One region of the Paenibacillus sp. AD87 genome, then DNA from elsewhere that is predicted to be linked to it. Evidence: riboswitches for the same ligand, from Rfam matches in the RefSeq annotation. Region 1 holds a riboswitch; each other region holds the start of a gene.

Region 1 (5,606 bases):
GAGGTATTTAACGATGATTCCACGACGCGCCAAGAGCTGGCTCACCGCAATTATAGCCCTGTGTGTAGTTGCCGGGGGGATATGGCTTGGTCTGGGCTCCACACGCTCCATTCAATCTGACTTGCCTGCGCTCGCCCCGGAATCGGGCAAACCTACGGCACCCGTCAAAACCCAAACATCTCCGGAAAGTATACAGACACCTACCGCTGAAGTGTTCAGCAACCGCGTAGTGGAATATCACATGGATGTGAAGCTGGTAGACGGGAATGTACTGCAAGGGACTCAGACGATCACCTGGACACATCCAGGTAAGAAAACCGTCAGCGAGCTTTATTTTCACATGTATCCCAATGCCTTCTCTTCTGCTGACACCACTTTTATGAAAGAATCCGGAGGGAAACTTCGAGGTGATGTCATGCCCACGAACGGTTACGGTTCCATGCATATTACAGAAATGAAAACAGAGGACGGGCTTTCTCTCTTACATCGGATGCAGTATGTGCAACCGGATGACGGAAACATGAAAGATACTACCCTCATTAAGGTACGGCTGCCCAAACCCGTTAAAGGCGGTGAAAGCATCACGCTTCACACCCGATTTGAGGTCAAGCTACCGAAAATTTTTGCCCGCATGGGAACAGCAGATAATTTCGTTATGGCAGGTCAGTGGTTCCCTAAACTTAGCGTATATGAGCCAGTAGGCACACGAGGTCAAACGACCGAAGGCTGGAATCTGCATCAGTATCACGGTAATTCAGAGTTTTACGCCGATTTCGGTATCTATAGTGTGCGTATTCGGGTACCGGAAACATACAAAGTAGCTGCTACTGGATTCCCAACCCAGCAAGCGGTTGTGAAGAACGGCGAAAAAGTATATCAGTTCTATGCCGATGATGTGCATGATTTTGCCTGGTCAGCCTCTCCTGATTTTGTTTATGCAGAAGAACCCTTCTCTGCTCCCAATGTGCCAGGCGTTCGAATCAAGCTGTATCTCGACCCTGCTCATGAGGATCTGAAGGAACGTTATTTCTACGCCGCCAAAGCAGCGCTATCCAATTATAGCAAGTGGTTTGGCCCTTATCCGTATTCCACACTGTCCATCGTTGTCCCGCCCAAATCGGGGAATGGCGCAGGAGGAATGGAATACCCTACTTTGGTCACTGCCTTCGGTGCGGATGATTCTGCACCTGGTTACGATCTGGAACGCACGGTTGTGCACGAGATTGGGCATCAGTATTTTTACGGCATGGTCGCGAGTAATGAATTTGAAGAGGCTTGGCTGGACGAAGGATTCACCTCCTATGCAGAAGACAAAGTAATGGAACAGGAATACGGACTTATCCCGAATCTGCCCGTACAATCTGGTCTCATTACTTCTCCAGCTTCACTGACACAGGACTCCTGGAAGTTTGATTCCCAGAATCAATATGCAGCCAACGTATACACACGAGGCAAGCTTGTATTACTCGGGATAGAACAACAGGTTGGTGCCAAAACGATGGAACGTATTCTCTCGACCTATGTGAAGAAATACCGTTTCAAACACCCTACTTCGTCTGATTTTCAAAAGGTCGTGGAGCAAGTAACCCGCACACCCTGGACCGATTATTTTAATCAATATGTATACGGAGACGGCATGGCTGACTTTGCAGTGGAGAAGATCGCAATCAATCCTATCCTGAAAGACGGCCAAACGTTGTACGAGTCATCGGTTACATTGCAGAAAAAAGGCAGTGAATATAAGAAGGTGCCTGTTCGAATTATGTTCGAAGATGGGAAAACCATGACGAAAGAATGGGATGGTAGCGAGGAGCGCATTACCTACAAACTGACCTATACTTCTCCTGTTTCCTGGGCTATGACTGATCCGCAGTACACGATTGTGCTGGAGAACCATCATATGAACAATTTTCTGAAAGCCGGACTGGATGAGCCAACCAAATCCCGCTGGAGCATGAGCGCAACCAAACTTATAGAAGCCATATTCGGAAGTCTGTCATGGTGAGGTGGATACAGTGAAAGCGAAAATACGTGAAGGCTGGTTTCTCGTCCGTCAGCATATGTTCATTGCGGCACTCTTATTTCTCTATCAATTAGTATGGGGATACTTTCTTTATCGAATGGTACAGTCAGCTGTGGTTCCGCTGCTCCTGCGTTATCCTGACCCTGATACAGGGGAACTCAGTACGATTTTATTCAAAATGGAGAGCCAACTCAGCCTGACAACGAATCCGGAGGTCCATCGCTATTTATGGATTTTAGGGGCTATGCTGCTGCTGCGGATTCTGATTAGCCCACTCATTCAGGCAGGGCTGCTCTACTCGCTCCAGCATTATAACCATTCGGAAGAGCGCATTCCATTCATTCGTGGTATCAAAAATTTATGGAAACCGATGCTGTTGCTCCACACCATTCGTACCCTATTGCTACTGCTACCGGCTTATTGGCTCGCACCAAAGCTATATTCCATCTTTATGGAAGGTTTTCATTCCCTCCATCTGCTCTTGCCTGGTATTCCCTATGTTGTTGGTTGGATTGTATACGGGTGGGTTATCCATCATGTCCTGCTGTACATGCAGTTTGGTATCTCAGCTCCCGATGGGGAAGGCGGAGCACGCGGTACGTTTCAAGCTATATGGATTGCACTACGCCAAGTCATCACTCTAATAGGCATTGCTGTCCTGCTGGGCGGCCTTCATCTGCTGGTCTTTGGTGCCTTTACTTCAGCTTCATGGTTACTAACCGGCTTAACTGGTCTTATACTACAACAAACGTATCCACTTGCCCGGTGCTTGCTGAGCCTGTGGAAAATATGTGCCCATTTCCGCCTATGGCAGTCCAACTCGGTCAAGGATTAAATTGAACGGTTAAAAACGGTTACCATCTCTATGTAAAGTTGTATTCTTCAAATGCCGTTAAACAAGCAAACCTCGACCTTTCCCCGTCAAAGGTCGAGGTTTTTTTTGTTAATTTTGTTGTTAAACGTTGCCAAAGTGATATACCTCTGTTACAATAATCGCAGTGAGTTTTTAGTAACAACTTTGTAATCTTTACCTTCATATTTGTAACTACTTAAAATTTAATCGTCATTTCTTGATTTCGCAGGTGCATAACTAGCATAGCCAAATTCCTAGCACCTGGGAAGCGGGGGAACCAGTTATGGGTGAATTGATCTTGCAACAGAGGGATCATAGGGGACCTTCAACCGAATCCTTAAGCTAACCTCGCAGGCATTGGAAGGGGTATATCTCTTGTTTAAGAAGAAATTAACCGCAGCTGTACTCAGCCTCACATTCGCATTATCGCTTGGAGCAGGCAGCGCATTCGCAGATTCGAAAATGGACCAAGTTATTGATTCAGCAATGGGGACTACATACAAAAGCGGAGGAACAACGCTTAACGGCTTTGACTGCTCTGGATTCACAAGTTATGTATTCGACAAGCTGGGCATTGATCTGGCTCGCCAATCGAGTTCACAATTCGACATGGGTGATTCGGTATCCCGGATGGAAATGAGACCAGGTGATCTGGTATTCTTCAATACAACGGGCAAAGGGGTCTCACACGTAGGGATCTTTGTAGGGAATGGAAAGTTTGCACACTCCTCTTCTTCCAAAGGAGTTACAATTAGCGAATTAAGCGAAAGCTATTGGGCCAACCGCTATGTTGGCGCTAAACGCATTATGAGCACGGACGCATATGAGACATTGGCCATTGAATAGGGACAAGCCGAGCAACGTCATGCTGTAACTATAACTTTACTGTAACGAAGCATAATAGAACCGTCTGGTACATTCTCCGCAGGAATGTTATCCGGCGGTTTTTTTGTGCTTCGTTTCCTTAATATATTCGGGATAGCTATCAAACCTAATTTCAACTTTTTTTAAAGCTATTTTTCATTGCTTCGTCCGTGCTCTTATAATGTTTTTACCCATCCCACTATAATATAAACGAAATTACCGGAACTTTTGTTTCACTTTTTTTCAAAAACGAGGACTTGCCAAATGAACGCCTCTTTTGTAGAGTGAAAACAAGCTTAGATATGGAATGACATATGTATATGTATATGTATATGGACAAATCAAAATCATTATAGCTTGTTCACAATGAGAGGAGCGTGCAGTTGTATGGATGAAGCCCCTGTGACGTTTCACGTTGTGCCCATGCAAGAAGAACACGCGGAACTAATCTGCGATTGGCAGTATGACCCGCCTTATAATATTTATAGCTGGCTGCCCTGGGAGCAGATGAAAGCACTTGAAGTGGAATTCGGCGATCCCCAGCTACGGAAAGAACAATATGCGGTGGTGCTGGGAGAGGATCAGCAGATTTGCGGTTTTGCTCAATACTTCCCTCTTGAAGGTGTAACCCGCATCGGACTTGGCATGCACCCCGATCGATGTGGTCATGGTCAAGGAACGGCTTTTGTCTCGGCCATTGTGCAGGAAGCCATTCGCCGGAACCCTACAAACGAAATTGATCTGGAAGTTCTGACCTGGAATGACCGGGCTATTCGTGTCTATCTCAAAGCCGGATTTGTTACGCAGGATACATACGAACGACAGACACCGAGTGGTTTGAAACCTTTTTACTGTATGGTCTATGAAGGTCCACGCTAATAACTAGGGCTTAAAATCACCCCAAAAAGTCCCCGGTTATGTGATTAGTTCAAAAAATTACCACAAAATGCTATGATGTCACTACAGGTTCCGTTATAATGATATGGATAGTTTCAAGTTAGATGATCTTTCATTCTGGAGGGGACATAAGGGATGCACAAATGGATCATGAGCGGGGTATTTTTTGCAGCGTGCGCTTTAGCTATTGTACTAATGTTTACGCTTCCAGGGAAAGAGGAAGTTGCAGAAGAAGCAAAACCGACGATGCCGCAAGTTACAATGGATGCAGGACAGGCTGAGGCACTGGTCAAAGCAAACTGTATTACCTGCCACGGTGATCAGCTTCAAGGGGGCATGGGCCCTAGTCTGCAGAAGATTGGCAGCCAGGACGATGTGGAGAAGATTTATACGACCATCGTCAAAGGTAAAAGCGGCGGTATGCCTTCGTTCAAAGACAAGCTGAAGGATGAAGAAATCGCGAATATTGCGATGTGGTTGGCGGAGAAGAAGTAATCCAAGACGTTCAAGGCAATCAGTTGTGGCAGGTTGCAGGTATAGAGAGTGTGGTGGCTTCAGTCACCTCCTGCTCTTTACGCATGCTTTAAACCACGCTGACGCTAGACGCACAACGTAGTCAACCCTTATTGGTATTACAGGGTTGCTGGATTTATCCATGGTCATACAGAGAAGAGGCTCTTACGCTCCCGTGCTGGGAAGTAAGAGCCTCTTGTTCATTTCAGGGATGCTCCGATGAAAACAACCATAATGCTATGGCGCTATCTAGATGCAATTAGCGTATCCTGCCCGCCGGCCTCTGATTCAGCTAAAGCATGTATAGATTACTGGCTCTTTTCCTTCTGCTCAGCAAGGAAAGCCTGCACTTCACGTGCGGACGGCATCCCGGACTGGGCGCCGAGCTTCGTCACGGACAACGCGGCTGCGCCCATGGCGAAGCTTACCGCCGCGTCCAGCGTCTCTCCGCGCGCG
Region 2 (5,606 bases), on a different contig from region 1:
CAAAAAAACACTTTTGGCTGACCCCGACGCCTACTGTGAAAGAGTACCTTCTTTTACCAAAGGGATCGTAACGGATATTATGGTGTCGCGTGAATATATTCATGAGAATGACCGTATTTTGTTTATTGACGATATCATTGCGAATGGTGATGCCGCTCGTGGTGTCATCAAAATTATCGAACGTTCGGGTGCGGAACTGGTTGGATTCGGTGTCGTGGTCGAAAAATGTTTTCAGGCCGGAGCGCGCACTATTCGTGAGCAGGGCATCCCGGTTGAAGCGTTGGTGCGCATTCGTTCACTGAACGATGGCACCGTGCAATTTGACGATAACGAATTGTGACTTTTTAAAGGAAAAAGTGCCTATTTTTATAACAATGCCTTTGCATGACCGCTGATTTCATTTATAATGGGGTTATGTTAGGGAGAGGAGGCAACACCATGGGTAACCAACCGGCAACAGAACAATTTTTTATTGATAAGCTGGCGGAATCGAAAGTACATTTTGAGCGTGCCCTGGATTGTAAACATACGGAATTCGATGACCTTTATCCCTATATGATTGAACATCCTCAATTTTTCTGGTACAAACGCTACGTTGCCTGGTCAGAATTGCTGACGATTGTAGGCTTGTGCGAAGAGTTGTCCTTCTCTTGGAAAGAACAATTTACACCGCATCAAGTGGAGTACCTTGAAGAACGTGTGATGTCCGCCAAAGTGCTTGATTTTTGGTTTGAGAAGAACGACAGCAAAGAGCACGCGCAGCGGTAACTTTCAGTCGGGACATACTTTCGAATGACATGACAGTCCAATACAGTCACGTGAGACCTAAATGACTTTTCATTTAGGTCTCTTTTTGTAAATAATTTTTTTGGGAAAGTAGGCGCCATAAATATGATCAGTGATGCACAATTGGATGCACTGCGTTTATCGGGTGAAAAAGTAAGGGTAGTACGGGACGAGATTCAGTCCAATGATGTGACAGGTATTGTAGTGGCTTGGGACGGGGAGCAGGTACTCATTCGCCGTCAGAATCGGCGTGTGGTCAAGCTTGATCGGAATTACCGATATCAATTGTTCAGCGAACCACGCGAGAGCCTGCTCGAAGAATAGGACATGCCTATTTAGGTTCATTTACCATGGATGTTTTGGCATAATTACACCTCTCCGGAGAGAAGATAGGTACAGTGAGAGCTTGTAACATATCAGCCGAGAGGATGTGCGGTAACCATGACACTGATGAATGATAAGGTTCATGCCTATAAAGATCAGATTGGTGAATTAAGCGATGTGCTGCCAGCTGTGGTGAAGTCTTATCATGAGTTCACTGGAGAATGTTTTCAGGCAGGGGCGATTGATGCCAAGACCAAACAGCTGATTGCGCTGGGTATTGGACTGTTTGCGAACAATGAGGTGTGTACGTTTTACCATGTGGAAGAGGCACGTGCCAAAGGAGCGACCGATCAGGAGATTATGGAGACGGTTGCTGTGGCTGGAGCGGTAGGCGGAGGCCATGCGCTGTCTCAGGGTGCAATGAGAGTACAGAAGGCTTTACATTAAGTATAGAAGTCTACAGCACACCGGATTTGTAAACAAAAGCCCCAAACAAAGAGGAGGTCCCGGATTCACCCGGAGCCTCCTCTTTGCGCTATATCAAATCAAACTTATATTTTGCCCAGCATTTTGTTATACATAAATTGTCCTGTTACCCGGCGTGCTGTTACGTAACGATCGTTGAAGTAAGGATTGGATAATTGTGTGATGCTGACACCCTTGCTGCTTGAAGCATGAGCGAACTGTCCGCCCCCGATATATACACCTGTATGTGAAATGCCATTGCCCATCGTATTAAAGAATACCATGTCACCAGTACGCAGATTAGCTTTGGATACCGGAGTTCCGGCCTTAGCTTGTTGCTGGGAAGTGCGTGGTAATTCAATGCTATATTTGTTGAAAATATATCTCATAAATCCAGAGCAATCAAATCCGGCCATTGTTGTGCCGCCCCATTTGTAAGGTATGCCAGTCATGTTGTTAACGACGGTGTTAATACTGCTTGCCTCTGTGCTTGCTGCACCGGATGTAAATAGAACTGCTGCTCCAAAAATGGAGATGATAAGCTTTTTCAAAATTTTTGTTCTCCCTTCGATGCCTACGGAGTTAGCTAAGGGTTCGGTAGAAGGTTCCCTATATTTCCTATGTATAAGAATAATTCACCCAAAATGGTTCCCCCGTTTTCAAACATGAAACTCGGCAAATGAATAATTAAGTTTTTGTAACCTTTTGAAACTATATTGCATAAATGCGAAAATGTCAAACCGATTTTGAACACTTCTTATCATCTCAATGTTAACGGAATTATCGCTATTTATGTAGAAATAACTCGAATATTGGGTTTTAATAGATGACAAAAAAGTAACTACTGTTTCAAATGGAGAAAAATTGGATAATTTATTGGCTTTCTCACATTTCGATTAGACGATACCTATAGGTTAAGACAAAGAATTTGTTACATATTGTTGCAATTATTAACAAAATTCATTGTTTTGCATAGAATTCTTTTTGTATAATCCACTTATTGGATGAAAAGAAATAGTTTGAGTTTAAAAACAAATATAAGGAGGGGAGACGCTCAAGGAAAACAGTTTGCAGAAAATGAATTGGGGAGTGTTCTAAACGATGTTGAAGGCACAAGCAAGGTTTGCATCTTTGGTAATGGCATGTACAATGATTTTCTCTGTTGTCGGAATGGTATTTCAGCCTGCTGCTAAGGTATCTGCTGCAGACGCATCTGGAACGACAGCAAGTATCTCAGATATTTTGAAGAATCAACGTCCTGACGGGGGATGGAAGAAGGATTACAAAGAAACAAGTGGTGAGTGGGCCAAATCTACGATTGATAATAAAGCTACATACTCAGAAATTAGAAGATTAGCGAAGGAATTTAAAAAGACAAATGATCCGCGATATTCGGCTGCTGCCATCAAAGGAATCAACTTTTTGTTAAATATGCAGTACTCCAATGGAGGATGGCCACAAGTATACCAGAGCTCAGGCTATCACAAACACATTACCTTCAACGACGATGCCATGATTAATGTCATGTACATGCTGGATGAAGTAGGTGCACGTAAAGGTGATTTCTCATTCATCGACAGCTCTCTTGCGGATCGCAGTAAAAAATCAGTTGCCAAAGGTGTAGATGCTATTCTCAATACACAGGTTGTAGCAAATGGTAAACTGACTGCATGGGGACAGCAGCATGATTCCAGCTCCCTAAAACCTGCAGGAGCAAGGATATATGAAGTGCCTTCTCTAAGTGCTGGAGAGAGCAGTACGATTGTAAAGTTTTTGAAAACAAGACCGTCGAACTCGAAAATTAAGGCTTCCATTCAAGCGGCAGAAGCCTGGTTCAACAACGTGAAAATTACAGGATACAAGTATGTCAGAGAAAACGGAGATAGCAAACTCGTAGCTGATTCAGGTGCATCGCCAATTTGGGCACGTTTTTACGAAATTGGAACGGATAAACCGATCTTCGTAGGACGTGATGGGGTTGTGAAATACAAACTCAGCGATATCGATAAGGAAAGAAGAGGTTGGTATGCCTGGTATGGCAACTGGCCTTCAAAGATATAATTTATAAAAAGCTTTATCATTGAAGGCGAAATTATATTTTTTTTGTTGACACTAATTACCTGCACATGATATATTATCTCTTGTCGCCGCGATATAATTTCTCGGAGATAAGACATACGCGGTCGTGGCGGAATTGGCAGACGCGCACGGTTCAGGTCCGTGTGGGCTAACCCCCGTGGAGGTTCGAGTCCTCTCGACCGCATCATATGTAACACGAAAAAGGTTCCGAGAATGGCATTGCTGCCACTCTCGGAACCTTTTTTATTTGTTTGCAGATTTTGATATTTGCTCATCATAATTGTTTTCAACCCTTTCCCTCGACTTGAGCAAAGATGAAGTTTTATTTGTTTATTTATCCATTAATGGAAATGTGTTTGTTCTGCGACGGTTTGCCCCTATATTTCAGGTTTATTGTACGTAAAATACCGAATTGTACCTATCCTGAGTATCCATCATCCACTATTCTCTTCTCGTATGGAAGCGCTATCAACAAGGATTTGAACGACCAAATTCAGAGGGGGTAGGGATAATTTGAAACGAATCGGAAAAAGGATGGCAATGTGTTTCATGGTATTCATGATTGCAGCAGTGCAGTTCGGAATTATGGGAACGACAGGTAATGTGGCACAAGCAGCAGATAAGAGTCTGGCCCAAAAGCCGTATATGGGTTGGAGTAGTTACAGCATGCAGGTATATGACGGGGCGGGTAACTGGACATCGGCCGAGAGTATTAAGAAGCAATCGGATGCCATGCACGAGAAGCTGCAAGCCCATGGATATGAATACATTAATATTGATGCTGGCTGGAACGGTGACGAAGATGAATACGGCCGTCCAATTCCGAGTACTGTTCTTTATCCAAATGGATTTCAGGAGGTTATTGATTATGTCCATAATAACGGACAGAAGATCGGAATCTATCTGATTCCTGGATTATCAATCACAGCCTATGATAAAAACCTTGAGGTTTATGGTACGGGCGGGGCATGTCATATGCAAGATATTGCAGTAAAACCGCTCGTTGTTATGGATGCTTGGGATTCGTACACGTACAAAATTGATTTTTCGAACCCTTGCTCACTGAAGTACATTGACTCCATCGCGGATCTTCTTGGCGAGTGGGGAATCAACTTTGTCAAATTCGACAGTGTGACGCCAGGATCGGGAATTAATAACCTGAGCCGGGATGCACGCGGTGATGTGGAGGCATGGTCCAAAGCCCTGGACAGAAATAACATCTGGTTTGAGCTTTCCTGGGCGCTTGATCACAATTACGTGGACTTCTGGAAAAAGTATGCAAACGGCTGGAGGATCGACTGGGACGTTGAAGCCTACGACAGCAGTAAGGGATTGACCGAATGGTCGAGTATTTCCCGCTTGTTCCCCATCGCTGCCCTCTGGTGGCGGGATGCAGGTCCCGGAGGCTGGAACGACTTCGATTCACTGAATGTCGGGAATGGCTCGATGGATGGTCTGACCAAGGTTGAGCGGCAAACGGCCACGACCTTCTGGTCTATCTCTTCAGCACCGCTTTATACAGGTAATGATTTAACAAGGCTGGACAGCTATGGATTGGAATTGCTTACGAATGACGAAGTCATTGCCGTCAATCAGACCGGACGTCCAGGCCATCCGGTTTCCATGGAGACCAAGCAGCAGGTTTGGTATGCCAATAACGGAGATGGTACTTACAGTGTAGCCTTGTTCAATTTGGGCGACCAGAGTGCGGAGGTTAAAGTCAAATGGAGCGATCTTGGCCTCAACGGTCCGGCTTCTGTCCGTGATCTCTGGAGCCATTCCGAGCTGGGGAATTTTAATCATGAATTCAGTGGTGGCGTGCTGGAACCCCATGCTTCGCGGATGCTTAAAGTAACCGCACTGAACGGCACATCAGCCGTCAATGACGATGATACAGGCATGCTCTATAGCGGGGATTGGCAGCGCAACGGGGGCAAAGAGCAGACAGATGG
Region 3 (5,606 bases), on a different contig from region 1:
CTTTTTTCTCTTCCAGTGCCCGACGAGCCAAATCCATATTCTGTGCACGCGCTGCTGTATGTGCTTGCTCCTCACGTTTCTTCACGAGAGCTTCCTGTTCTTCGAACAGCTGCTTGAATTTCTTCTCAATAGCGATCTGTGCAGCAACAGCTTTCTCCGCATCTTCCAGATCTTCCTGCATATCTCGGATATATTGATCCGTCATCTTGATCGGATCTTCTGCCTTGTCAATAATAGAGTTAATGTTAGACATCGTTAAATCGCGCAATCGTTTGAAAATGGACATTATGGTATTCCTCCTAGTCGATAGTTCATCCTTGTATATAAACATACATACGTGGCAATGTTCTACTCGTTTCAATTTTAACAAAAAAAATCATAAAAAACGATTTTAGCCTACTTAGCGTACATCGAACTATTGAATCAGTTGACTAGTTTGGCACAGCTCTTCATCAAGCAGCTTCTCTGCAGTCTGCACAATCTCATCAATCTGCATGCGCGTAATTGCATCAAAGTGAATCCCCATAATCACGGTCACGGTTACTTTTAAATGTAGGGCAGCATTACGTGCGAGCCTTTCACACAGCTCTTGCTCTTTATGCCCCGGAATATGCATCGTAGCCCCGCTTACCCGCTCACGGTCCGGATAAAATGTCGCTACTGCTCCAATATGTGATCTGCCTCCAGTTACCATAAACACCTTGTCTTCCCCTGCCTCAATCACCTGTAAACGAACGGAATTTAAGTCGTATGTACTCATCCTGATCCACCTGTCCTTTTATATTTATATATGGTGGAATTATGGCTCCGATTTAATAAATCAGCAATGAAACATCTCACATTATGCATAAATACGGATGGCCCCGGGCATACCAAAGAGAACGCAATTTGGGAAAAGGAGGCACTAACATGCGTGTACGCCTCATCATGTTATCCATCATGGTCATTCTTCTGGGAGGAAGTTACGCTCCTGCTCAGTTATGGGCTTCTTCAAGCCCGCAAACCGAACCTGCTTCGAAGTCTGATTCTTCCGAAGAGGAGCAGCTGACGCTGGGACAGCTCAGACAGAAATATGCGGATACATTCAAAACAAATGGCCCCTCGACAAAAAAGGTCGCACTGACTTTTGATGACGTACCTGATCCACGGTTCACCCCGCAGGTGTTGGATATTCTAAAAAAATACAAGGTGCGGGCTACGTTTTTCATTGTGGGACATCGCGCTGAGAAACATCCGGATTTAGTGAAACGCATGGTAAAGGAAGGGCATATTGTTGGCAATCACAGCTACAATCACCCGGAGTTCAGTAAGCTGTCCATGAATGCATTTCGCAAACAAATCTTACATACCGGGGATATTATTCGGAATCTGGCGGGCTACACTCCCAAAATGATTCGTCCACCTTATGGCGACATTAATGAGCAACAGCTGCAATGGGCGGCCAAACAACATTACAGCATTGTGAATTGGAACGTCGATTCCCTGGACTGGAAGGGCCTCTCCAAAGAGGAAGTCAAACAAAACATCCTGTCGGCCGTTAAACCAGGTTCCATTGTTCTGCAACATGCAGGAGGCGGTGTCGGATCGAAGCTGAGTGGTACCATCGAGGCGTTGCCTGAAGTTATCGAGGAATTGCGAAACCGCGGGTACGAGCTGGTGACTTTGGACGAAATGCTGGAACTGCCAAAGGGTAAATAGGTTTAGAATACGGCAGTCGGATATTCAAAAGGGTGTCCTTCATTCACATTATCGTGATTGGAGAACACCCTTTATTGTTTAATTTAGATTTAGTTGGAGTCACATATGATGATGTGCAGCTACGCTTTGATTTTATTTCAAAATGTAAAGTTCAACATCCTGAATACCAAATGTGCTCACGGATTGCTTGCTGCCAGGAATAAAGATATCGATCTTGTGACCTTTAATGGCACTACCCACATCACGAGCCGTTGCGACAAATGCCTGTTTTGGCAGTCCGGGATGTGTATGACCTGTCACCAGTACCTTTGTACCCAATGGAATGATACTCGGGTCTACTGCAATGGTACCCAATTCAAGCGGATTACCGAAGTAATCCACAGCACCCCATCCTCCATTTTCGGAAGCGTCTGCGGAGTATGCTGTTGCTTTGACGTCGACAGCTTTGCTGTAATCAAACGTTTTACCCCAGGCTTGTACAACTTTACTATCTGCATTAACGTCAAGGCTTGCGGCAGTTACCGTTTTGGCCTCCGTTTTAGCTGCTGCAGCAGAAGCAGTGTTCGTTGTTTTACCAGGGATCGTAATTTTCAAACCACCATAAATGTTGTAAGCTGAAATGTCATTGTTAGCTTTAATAAGAGCGTTAAGTCCAACTCCATATTGTTTGGATAAGGTGTAGAAGGTATCCCCCTCTTTGGCCACATGAACTGAATCAGCATGAGCCGGAACGGCCTGAATGAGCATTGCTGCTGTCAGCAAAGCTGTTGCTGTTTTGGCTATACGTTTCTTGTTAATCATGGTCTTCCTCCCTCATTATGCCTGCGAAGTTAGTTGTCGGATTCGGATGGAGGAAACCACCCTATAGGTTCAATTACATTCATAATTTATGTAGCCCTAATTCACCCCAAGCCGTGTGCAAATGATTCTTCCCCAAGCACACTCTGCATCGTTACATCCCCCACACTCCCAACTCCGGAAGTTTCGGCAGGAACAAATATATCACAACTTTGTAACCAAGAGTCGTAGTAAATGTTACCATCTGGCTAATTCACTTCAATATTTTTGCTGAATTCAAGCGACTTTTTCAAAAAAATGTCTATTTGAGCTTATATCGTTGATGACAGAAACGTTACTTTTTATGTAAATCCGTGCGTATTCACACGCACAAAACAATCCCTGCCGACAGGTCGCCGACAGGGATCTATGAGGGAATAAGAATTCTCATCCACAGTATATATTTTGCATTTTCATCCAATTCATCCTAATGATGACTTGGATGGATTAGAGCACTTTAGCAAGGAAGTCACGTGTACGTGCATGCTTAGGCTCACCAAACACTTCAGCAGGTGTTCCTTCTTCTACAATAACCCCACCATCCATGAACAGGATGCGGTCCCCTACTTCGCGTGCGAAGCCCATCTCATGCGTTACAATAACCATAGTCATGCCGCCCTCTGCAAGCCGCTTCATGACATCCAGTACTTCACCGACCATTTCAGGGTCCAGTGCTGAAGTAGGCTCGTCAAACAGCATGACATGCGGCTGCATCGCAAGCGCTCTTGCAATAGCGATCCGTTGTTTCTGTCCACCGGACAGCTGATTTGGATAAGCGTCTTTTTTGTCAGACAGGCCAACCGTCTTGAGCAAATCTGCGCAGATTTGTTCCGCTTTCTGTGCAGATTGTTTTTTCACTTTAATGGGAGCAATCGTAATGTTCTGCTGCACCGTTTTGTGCGGGAACAGATTGAAATGCTGGAAAACCATCCCCATTTTTTCACGAGTTGCATTAATGTTGTGTTTAGGGTCAGTGATCGAAACTCCCTCAAAGTCAATCTCACCGGAAGTAGGCTGCTCCAATAAGTTCAGACAACGCAAAAAGGTACTTTTCCCCGATCCGGACGGACCGATGACCACGACAACCTCGCCTTTACCAATTGTTACGTTAATGCCCTTGAGCACATCGTTATTTCCATATGATTTGTGTAATTGTCTAACGTCTATCACTTGCACTCAACTTCCTTTCCAGTCGACCCAGCAGCTTGGACAAAATGAACGTCAGCACAAAGTAAATGGCCGCTGCAATCAGGAATGGATTCATTCCTTGGTACGTAATGTTTTTGACTACACTTGCCTGATACATAATGTCCACCATACCAATAACCGAGATGATGGAGGATTCCTTGATAATGGTCACGAACTCATTACCGATCGCTGGCAACACCGCTTTGAACGCTTGTGGGAGCACGATGAAGCGCATTGCCGCACCTCTGCCCATTCCCAGGGACCGAGCTGCTTCCAGTTGGCCTCGATCCACACCCTGTATACCTGCGCGGAAAATTTCAGCAAGATAGGCACCACTATTAATGGATAGTGTGATAATCCCCGCCTGAAGCGGCGAAAATGTAATACCAAACGTCAAGGCAAGCCCGTAATAGATAATCATCAACTGAACCAGCATTGGTGTACCACGAATAACTTCAACGTAAGCTGTTCCGATCCAACGCAGAATTGAAACGTCATGCAGACGTAACAGACAGATGATCAAACCGATAATTACCCCGAATATTACACCGAGTGCAGACAGTAAGAGGGTGTAACCTACACCTGTTGCGTAAAAGCTTTTGTACTCCCAGAACACTTGAAAAATGTTTTGATCTTTTTTCACCTTGTCTGCCATCAACTGGCTTGCCTCGGTAACCAACTGATCGATTTTATTTTCGCTTTTCAGACGCTCGAGCGTTCCGTTCACTGCATTCAGCAATTCCGTATTGCCCTTACGAATCCCGATTGCCGCTTCGGCCTGCTCTTCATCTGGAATAGCTGGAGCTAATCCAATCACATCATCCAGATAACCGGCAGCCACCGTATCTTCAACGATCGCAGCATTTACACGATTGGTCTGCAATTGCAGCACGATATCAGATATTTTATCAAGTGCTGTCAGTTTTGCGCCTGGGATTCCCTGGCCAATCGTTTCCTGAATGGAGCCTTTTTGAACTCCAATCTTTTCATTTTCCAGATCAGCCATGGTTGGATATTTATCTTTATCCGCATTGCGAATCATGATGACTTGCTTTGATTTATAATAGGTATCGGAGAAGTCAATGCTTTGTCTACGATCATCCGTTGGCGTCATTCCCGAGATGACCATATCCACACGACCACTCTGTAACGCAGGAAGAAGTCCGTCAAAACCCATATCCTCTATTACAAGCTCTGCGCCTAAATCGGCAGCAATTTCTTTAGCAATCGAAATATCAAATCCGACTATTTGGTCTTTACCATCAATCACTTTATGGAATTCATATGGTGCAAAATCGGCACTTGTACCGAGCACCAGCTTTTTACTGCCTGAATTGCCTGTAGTTCCCGCTGCCGACGCAACAGGTGCAACCGTAGTTAGCAAGACCACAAGAGCTAGCAGCATCATGGTGTAACGACTAATCAATTTCAACCCTGTTCTCCCCTTATAATACTTTGTATGCTTTCTGTTGTTGATGCCTGAGTCATTATAAAGTAGAATGCATGATTATGCAATGCATTTCGACATTACAAATCCTGACTAGTTTCTGAAAAATAACCGCAACTATGATATAATTATTGAATTATTTTCATTTTTGCTTAAGGAGTCCACCATGACACACACCAAAACACAAATTTTAACTGTAATTGATCAATATGCTTCCCGTTTTAAAGAGATTTCATCATACATTGGTGCCAATCCGGAACTTGGTAACGAAGAATACCTTGCCTCTGCTCGGTTAAAAGAAGAACTTGACTACCACGGTTTTTCCGTAGAAGCTCCTGTTCTTGGCATAGACACCGCATTCATCGGTACGTATGCTGCATCCAAACCAGGTCCGACTATTGCCCTGTTATGTGAATACGACGCACTTCCGGAAATC

What was found. A riboswitch is a leader RNA that binds a small molecule or an ion and turns the genes downstream of it on or off. The one in region 1 is predicted to bind cyclic di-AMP.
Region 2: it holds a riboswitch for cyclic di-AMP, as region 1 does, so the genes downstream of both, gpAD87_RS16040 (C40 family peptidase) here and gpAD87_RS23880 (C40 family peptidase) in region 1, are expected to answer to the same signal.
Region 3: it holds a riboswitch for cyclic di-AMP, as region 1 does, so the genes downstream of both, gpAD87_RS07480 (3D domain-containing protein) here and gpAD87_RS23880 (C40 family peptidase) in region 1, are expected to answer to the same signal.

What each region holds. Positions count from the first base shown of each region.
Region 1 covers NZ_LXQN01000019.1:32,033-37,638, forward strand. The annotation lists gene gpAD87_RS23870 (M1 family metallopeptidase) at 14-2,005, shown strand; gene gpAD87_RS23875 (hypothetical protein) at 2,016-2,858, shown strand; cyclic di-AMP (ydaO/yuaA leader) riboswitch at 3,111-3,248, shown strand; gene gpAD87_RS23880 (C40 family peptidase) at 3,252-3,722, shown strand; gene gpAD87_RS23885 (GNAT family N-acetyltransferase) at 4,128-4,619, shown strand; gene gpAD87_RS23890 (c-type cytochrome) at 4,773-5,132, shown strand; gene rbsK (ribokinase) at 5,459-5,606, opposite strand, start outside.
Region 2 covers NZ_LXQN01000007.1:3,690,293-3,695,898, reverse strand. The annotation lists gene gpAD87_RS16060 (xanthine phosphoribosyltransferase) at 1-340, shown strand, start outside; gene gpAD87_RS16055 (hypothetical protein) at 439-768, shown strand; gene gpAD87_RS16050 (hypothetical protein) at 892-1,110, shown strand; gene gpAD87_RS16045 (carboxymuconolactone decarboxylase family protein) at 1,228-1,557, shown strand; gene gpAD87_RS16040 (C40 family peptidase) at 1,662-2,126, opposite strand; cyclic di-AMP (ydaO/yuaA leader) riboswitch at 2,132-2,263, opposite strand; gene pelA (pectate lyase) at 2,677-3,636, shown strand; tRNA gene gpAD87_RS16030 (tRNA-Leu) at 3,755-3,838, shown strand; gene gpAD87_RS16025 (X2-like carbohydrate binding domain-containing protein) at 4,213-5,606, shown strand, end outside.
Region 3 covers NZ_LXQN01000007.1:1,634,641-1,640,246, reverse strand. The annotation lists gene gpAD87_RS07495 (PspA/IM30 family protein) at 1-286, opposite strand, end outside; gene gpAD87_RS07490 (prenylated flavin chaperone LpdD) at 416-760, opposite strand; gene gpAD87_RS07485 (polysaccharide deacetylase family protein) at 910-1,698, shown strand; gene gpAD87_RS07480 (3D domain-containing protein) at 1,831-2,499, opposite strand; cyclic di-AMP (ydaO/yuaA leader) riboswitch at 2,502-2,698, opposite strand; gene gpAD87_RS07475 (amino acid ABC transporter ATP-binding protein) at 2,983-3,705, opposite strand; gene gpAD87_RS07470 (ABC transporter substrate-binding protein/permease) at 3,692-5,155, opposite strand; gene gpAD87_RS07465 (M20 family metallopeptidase) at 5,337-5,606, shown strand, end outside.